2 regions of the Streptomyces sp. NPDC059852 genome follow, and region 2 is predicted to be linked to the other one. Evidence: riboswitches for the same ligand, from Rfam matches in the RefSeq annotation. Region 2 holds a riboswitch; the other holds the start of a gene.
The links. A riboswitch is a leader RNA that binds a small molecule or an ion and turns the genes downstream of it on or off. The one in region 2 is predicted to bind thiamine pyrophosphate.
Positions count from the first base shown of each region.

Region 1: another riboswitch for thiamine pyrophosphate. It lies ahead of ACFV46_RS10125 (thiamine ABC transporter substrate binding subunit); the one in region 2 lies ahead of thiO (glycine oxidase ThiO).

Region 1 covers NZ_JBHWJK010000006.1:126,904-130,593, reverse strand. Annotated here, with positions in the region: gene ACFV46_RS10135 (hypothetical protein) at 1-874, shown strand, start outside; gene rlmN (23S rRNA (adenine(2503)-C(2))-methyltransferase RlmN) at 1,240-2,346, shown strand; TPP riboswitch at 2,371-2,476, shown strand; gene ACFV46_RS10125 (thiamine ABC transporter substrate binding subunit) at 2,554-3,648, shown strand; gene ACFV46_RS10120 (ABC transporter permease) at 3,624-3,690, shown strand, end outside.
Region 2 covers NZ_JBHWJK010000037.1:7,577-11,266, reverse strand. Annotated here, with positions in the region: gene ACFV46_RS31400 (thiazole synthase) at 1-782, opposite strand, end outside; gene thiS (sulfur carrier protein ThiS) at 786-986, opposite strand; gene thiO (glycine oxidase ThiO) at 983-2,143, opposite strand; TPP riboswitch at 2,141-2,252, opposite strand; gene ACFV46_RS31385 (hypothetical protein) at 2,304-2,648, shown strand; gene ACFV46_RS31380 (hypothetical protein) at 2,773-3,690, shown strand, end outside.

The DNA.
Region 1 (3,690 bases), on a different contig from region 2:
GGGATCTGCGAACTCGGGATGTAAAGTATATGTACTGGAATGCAAGGGCACTCATGGAAACTCCTATCATTCCAGGAAGCAGTTGGCCACGGCCTCCCTTCAAGTGGGTACCATTGAGGTAGGGTCTAAGACTCTACCGAGCCTAATCGTCGCGTCTCGTCTGTCCACTGCAGGCGTTTCTATTGATGTACTCGACCCGCCCGGAGACGACGACCTTTGGACAGGCCCGAGCGGAGAACTTGATTCATTGCTGGCAGAGGATCCTGGTCCTCGGCAGTGGACTTCAGGAAAGCCCACATTTGAACAATTCCATGCACGGCAGCGAGAGCTTCTCGGGTCCGGAGCATATGAGGCCAGTGAGGCGGAATTGAGGTCGGCGCGCGCCGCGTATGAGGCAAGCGCGAACGAGCTGCCAGTAATCTTTCAAGTACCCGAGGACGGAAAGGAGTGGCTATTTCGCGTTCTGGCGAGAAATGCAGCCCATTCAGTCCTGCGTTTCGCCGGTGACAATACTGCTGCATCACAGTTCACCTCACCGAGAACCGCAGACATTCAGCGACTCCCCATAGATGATCCCGCCCCGGACTGGCAAAGTTTTACCGTCAGCGCCGAGTCCAGCTTTGATTCACATCGATTCGTTGGCATCAAATACACCATGCCGCTCCCCGATGGCGCCTCGCTCGAAATCTTCAGGGGAGTCGAAAAAGGGATGTATGAGAATCTTCGCGAGGGAAGAATGGGTGCCTATCTCCAAAGAGCCCGTCGGCTTCGCGATACATGGGCCACGGTGGGCAGAGGAGCGCCTGCGAGCGGTTCGCACCAGGCCGTCTCCGTGGGAAGTGATGGTACTGGGGTGCGGATCCGCGTGGTGTAGCGCACGGTAGTCCAGCAGCGGCGGGCTGTTGGTGTCATCACGGAGGGCGGACGCCGCGACTTCAATCAGCCCTAGAGAAAGGCAGGGTGCCGGATCAGGCGCTCTCGGCTGGACCGGACCTCCAGTAACGCTGACAGCAAGGACGGCGCACGATAGTGACACTCAGCATCCCAGCGTGGCACGGGAGTAAGACGATCACCGTGCGCAGCCAGGTGTGCCGGCGTCTTCTAAGCGCCGGGGCAAGGCTGGGCCGTCCCCTGGGCCGTGCGACGTTGGCCGACGATGGCAGACGGCACCCGTGGGTGACCGCCCCCACCCCGCTCCGGCCTGGGCATCCAGAGTTGATCTGCCACACTGGAAGGGTTATGCCTGCACCCGGAGAACTCACATTCGTCGCCCCGCGCGGAGCCAAGAAGCCGCCGCGGCATCTTGCCGATCTCACGCCCGGTGAGCGCAAGGACGCCGTCGCCGCGATCGGCGAGAAGCCGTTTCGTGCCAAGCAGCTGTCGCAGCACTACTTCGCGCGGTACGCGCACGATCCGGAGCAGTGGACCGACATCCCCGCCGGGTCCCGCGCCAAGCTGCGGGAGGAGCTGTTTCCCGAGCTGATGACCGTCGTGCGGCATCTGTCGACCGACGAGGGGACCACGCGCAAGACGCTGTGGCGGCTGTTCGACGGGACGCTCGTGGAGTCCGTGCTGATGCGGTACCCGGATCGGGTCACGATGTGCATCAGTTCTCAGGCCGGGTGCGGGATGAACTGTCCCTTCTGTGCCACCGGGCAGGCGGGACTGGATCGGAATCTGTCCACCGCCGAGATCGTCCATCAGATCGTCGACGGGATGCGGGCGCTCCGGGACGGTGAGGTGCCTGGGGGGCCTGCTCGGCTGTCCAACATCGTCTTCATGGGGATGGGCGAGCCGCTCGCCAACTACAAGCGCGTTGTCGGGGCCATTCGGCGGCTCACCGATCCTGAGCCCGACGGGCTGGGGCTCTCGCAGCGGGGGATCACTGTTTCCACGGTCGGGCTCGTGCCTGCCATTCATCGGTTCGCCGACGAGGGGTTCAAGTGCCGGCTCGCCATCTCGCTGCACGCCCCCGACGACGAGCTGCGTGACACCCTCGTCCCCGTGAACACGCGGTGGAAGGTGCGCGAGGTGCTGGACGCCGGGTTCGAGTACGTCGGGAAGAGCGGCCGCCGGCTGTCCATCGAGTACGCGCTCATCCGGGACATCAACGATCAGGCCTGGCGTGGTGACCGGCTCGGGCGGCTGCTCAAGGGCAAGCCTGTGCATGTCAATCTCATTCCGCTCAACCCGACCCCGGGGTCGAAGTGGACCGCCTCCCGGCCCGAGGACGAGAAGGCGTTCGTCGAGGCCATCGCCGCCCACGGTGTACCGGTGACGATCCGGGACACCCGTGGTCAGGAGATCGACGGGGCGTGTGGTCAGCTCGCCGCCACCGAGCGGTAGTCTGACCGGCGTCAACACATCTGCATATTCCGACAGGGGAGCGCCACAGCGCTGAGAGTGCGGCACCGGCCGCAGACCCTCCGAACCTGGCCCAGGTCATTCTGGGTAGGGAGATCGGTCATCACTCGAGCTGTTGCGCCCTGCCCGAGCCCCCCGGGGCCACGGGCAGGGCCGCGTCTCTTCCTGGTCACCCCCAGGAGGAATCCAGTGAGCATCACCAAGAAGGCCACGGCCCTCGCCGTCGGGCTCGGTCTCGTCGCCCTGCCGGCGCTGACCGCCTGCGGGTCGTCCGACGACGGCGGCGACGGCAGCGGCGGCGGTTCCCGGACCGTCACCCTCGTCAGCCACAACTCGTGGGCCGTGTCCAAGGACGTCCTCGCCGCCTTCGAGAAGCAGTCCGGCTACAAGGTCCGGGTCCTCAAGGACGGCGACGCAGGGCAGGCCGTCAACAAGGCCATCCTGACCAAGGACAACCCCCAGGGCGACGTCTTCTTCGGCGTCGACAACACCCTGCTGTCCCGGGCCCTCGACAACGGCCTGTTCCAGTCGTACGAGGCCAAGGGCTCCGACAAGGTCGCGCCCGAGTTCCGGGTCGACCAGGAGAAGCACCGGGTCACCCCCGTGGACACCGGCGACGTCTGCGTCAACTACGACAAGGCGTACTTCAGCGAGCACGGGCTCACCCCGCCCACCTCCTTCGACGACCTGGTCAAGCCCGCGTACAAGGACCTCCTCGTCACCGAGAACGCCTCCACCTCCTCGCCCGGCCTCGGCTTCCTGCTCGGCACCGCCGCCGAGTACGGCGACGACGGGTGGGAGGGCTACTGGAAGAAGCTGAAGGCCAACGGCGTCAAGGTCGTCGACGGCTGGGAGCAGGCGTACAACGAGGAGTTCTCCGGTTCGGCCGGCGGCAAGAAGGCCAAGGGCGACCGGCCGCTCGTCGTGTCGTACGCCTCCTCGCCGCCCGCCGAGGTGATCTACGCCGATCCCCGGCCCTCGACCGCGCCCACGGGTGTCGTAGAGGGCACCTGCTTCCGGCAGGTCGAGTACGCCGGTCTGCTCAGCAACGCCAGGAACGCCGAGGGCGGCAAGGCGCTGATCGACTTCCTGCTGAGCGACACGTTCCAGAAGGACATGCCGCTGAACATGTTCGTGTATCCGGTGCGCGAGGGCGCCCAGGTGCCGAAGGAGTTCACCGCCTACGGGCCGGCGGCGAAGAACCCCGAGACCATGGAGCCGGCGAAGATCGCCGCCCACCGTGACGACTGGGTCAAGTCGTGGACCTCGCTCGTCCTCAGGTAGCGGGGCGCCGCACACGGAGCGCGGCGGCGCGGCTCGGTCTCG
Region 2 (3,690 bases):
CGTTCCGGATCCAGCCGTGCCAGGCCGTCCACCGGGGAGGACGCCTCGGCGAAGTGTCTCCGGGGGATCCGGCCCGCCCGGCGGGCCAGCCGGCCCGCCTCCACCGCGTGCCGCATCGCGTCGGCCATCAGCACCGGCTCCTGGGCCCGCGTCACGGCCGAGGCGAGCATCACACCGGCGCAGCCCAGCTCCATCGCGAACGCCGCGTCCGAGGCCGTCCCGGCCCCCGCGTCCAGGATCACCGGCACGCGCGCGTGCTCCACGATCAGCTGGAAGTTGTGCGGATTGCGGATGCCCAGTCCGGAGCCGATGGGCGAGCCCAGCGGCATGATCGCCGCGCACCCGGCGTCCTCCAGCCTCCGCGCCAGCACCGGATCGTCGTTGGTGTACGGCAGCACCGTGAACCCGTCGTCCACCAGCGTCTCCGCCGCGTCCAGCAGCTCGACCGGGTCCGGCAGCAGCGTCCGCTCGTCGGCGATGACCTCCAGCTTGACCAGGTCCGTGCCGAGCGCCTCGCGCGCGAGGCGGGCCGTCAGCACCGCCTCGCCCGCGGTGAAGCACCCCGCGGTGTTCGGCAGCACCCGGATGCCGAGCCGGTCCAGGACGGAGAGGACCGAGCCGTGCACCGAGGGGTCCACCCGCCGCATCGCGACGGTCGTCAGCTCCGTCCCGGACGCCACCAGGGCCCGCTCCAGCACGTCCAGGCTGGGCGCCCCGCCCGTGCCCATGATCAGCCGGGAGGTGAGGGACAGGTCCCCGAGGACGAGGGGGTCGTCGGCCATGGGTCAGCCTCCTTGCACGGCGGTCAGGACCTCGACGCGGTCGCCCTCGCGCAGCGGCGTCGACGGCCACTGCGCGCGCGGGACGACGGTCTCGTTGAGGGCGGCGGCCACCCCTGAGGGCGCCGCAGTGAGCAGCCGGACGGCGGCGTCGAGCGCCGTGCCGGGGGCGACGCGGCGCCGCTCCCCGTTGAGCGAGATGTTCATGCCGGTTGCTCCTGGGGGACGGTGGCGAACCGCAGCGGTGTGAAGTCACGGGCCACGTCCGGCAGTTCACCGGTGGTCAGGACGTGCGCGAGGACGTCCCCGGTGACCGGCGCGAGCAGCACACCGTTGCGGTGGTGACCGGTGGCGAGCAGCAGCCCGTCGAGGGCGGTCGGGCCGAGCAGCGGCGCGTTGTCGGGGGAGGCGGGGCGCAGACCCGCCCGGGTCTCCGTCAGCGGCAGCTCGGTGATGCCGGGCACCAGCTCGTGGGCGTCCCGCAGCAGCTCGTACACGCCGCCCGCGGTCACCGTGGTGTCCCAGCCCAGTTCCTCGCTCGTCGCCCCGACGACCAGCTCCCCGCTCTCGCGTGGCACCAGGTACACCTGGCTGCCCCGCACCATCGCGCGCACGGTACGGCTCAGGAACGGCGCGAGGCCCCGCGGCACGGTCAGCCGCAGCACCTGCCCCTTCACGGGCCGCACGGGCGGCCGTACGTCGTCGGGGACGCCCGCGAGCCGGCCGCTCAGGCTGCCCGCGGCGAGGACCACCCGGTCCGCGCGCAGCGCCGTGCCGTCCGTGGTGGTGACCCCCGTCGCCCGGTCCGCCGTGACGTCCAGACGCTCGGCCCAGGCCCGGTGGAAGGTCACACCGGCGCGCTCGCACGCCTCCAGCAGCGCCCCGGCCAGCCGCCGGGGGTCGATCTGGTGGTCGCCGTCCACCCGCAGCCCGCCGCGCACGCCGGGCGCGAGCATCGGCTCCAGGCGCCGGCACTCCCGGCCGGTCAGCCATGTGGAGTCCAGCCCCGAACGGGTCTGCAGGGCGTGCAGTTCGCGCAGGTGGGCACGGTCGTCCGCGTCGAGGGCGACGGCGAGCGTGCCGCAGCGGCGGTAGCCGAGGGTGTGCCCGGTGGAGTCGCCGAGCTCGGCCGCGAAGTCCGGGTAGCGGTGGGCCGATTCGAGGGTGAGCCCCAGCAGGGTCTGTTCCCCGTAGTGGAGTTCGGTGACGGCGGCCAGCATCCCGGCCGCCACCTGGGCGGCCCCGCCGCCCGGCTCCGGGTCCACCACGGCCGTGGCGAACCCGCGTTGCGCGGCCCGCCACGCCGTGACCAGGCCGATGATCCCGCCCCCGACGACGAGGACGTCTGACGTACGTGAGGACATGGGCGTCCAGCCCCTCCCTTCGCCGGCATGACCCGGATCAGGTTCGTACGGTCGGAGGCCGCCAGCCTCCCTCTCAGCCCGGTGCGTCCGGGCTCCCGCGAGTGCTCTACGGTGGCCACCCTAGCCCGCAGCCCCAGGTATCGGTAAGGGAGCCTCCCGCATGGCCCGCTCGCTCGACGGTCTCGTCCTCGCCCCCGTCGCCGACCAGGCGCCGGGGCAGGTCGGCACGCGCACCCGCTTCACGTACCACGAGCGGGACGGCGTGGTCTGGGCCGAGTACGACGGCGGCGACGTGGTGCGCGGGCACCTCGTCGGCACCCGCGACGGCGACCGGCTGGACTTCCGGTACGTGCAGCTCAAGCGGGACGGCACGACCTCCTCGGGCCACTGCGTGTCCACGGTGGGCGAACTCCCCGACGGGCGCGTGCGCCTGACCGAGACGTGGGAGTGGGAGTCGCAGGCGGGCAGCGGCACCAGTGTGGTCGAGCAGGTGCCCGCGTCCTGACGACGGTACGGCGGAGAAGGATCCGGACGTACAACCGTTGGAGATCGGTGAGGGTCTAGCGGGAGAAGGGCCGTTCCCCCGGAAGGCGCCGTCCGTCTCCCGCGTCCCAGCAGAGGATGTCTCCATGCCGATACCCCCGCACAACCGCCGCGCCTCCCGTGCCGCCGCCGCCCTCGGCGCCGCCGGCCTGATCGTGCTGGCCGCGGCTCCCGCCGCCTTCGCTGAGGAGGCCGGACCCGACCTGGTCCTCGGAGGCGTCGAGCCGGTCCACGGGCTGCGACCGGGGAGCACGTTCGACGTCCCGGTCACCGTGACGAACAAGGGCACCGTGACCGCCGAGAAGGCGTGGGTCTCCTACTCCGTCACCCGGGGGCTCGACCTCGTGGACGTCCCTTCCAACTGCCGTGTGCAGCACGTCAGGTCCTACGACGAGATGCCCGAGTACTGGACCGCGACGTGCGCGTACGACCAGCCGGTGGAGCCGGGCGTCGTCCTCACGCCCGAGAAGCCTCTCCGGGTCGAGGCACTGGACCGCGCGTACAACGACAGGCTGCGGCTGCGCGTCGGGTACGGGACCGCCCCGTCGGACGACGAGAACGGAGAGCCGTCGGTGCAGGGGACCGCCCCGGCGGTGGGACTGGTCGAGGGACCGGCCGGGGGCGAGGGTTCCGCGAAGTACGTCTACGTGCCGGTCAGCACCGTCAACACGGCCGACTACCAGGTGACGGGTGCCGCGTTGAGCGGGAGGGTCGGCGACACGGTGACGATGAAGGTGGGGTTCGCCAACGCCGGGCCCGCCTGGCTCCTGGAGGAGGGCGGGGTGCCGGGCGTCCACATCCTGATCAAGCTTCCCGCCGGAACGTCGGTCGTCAAGCGCGACTACTACTGCCACGACAAGGGCGGGACGTACAACTGCCCGGCGCACCTCGGTCTGAACATGGCTGAGGACGCCCGGATGGAGTACACCTTCAAGCTGAAGATCGACAAGCGGATCGCCGGCGCCAAGGGCTCGATCGCGCTGAGCCCCGAACCCCGCTCGTTC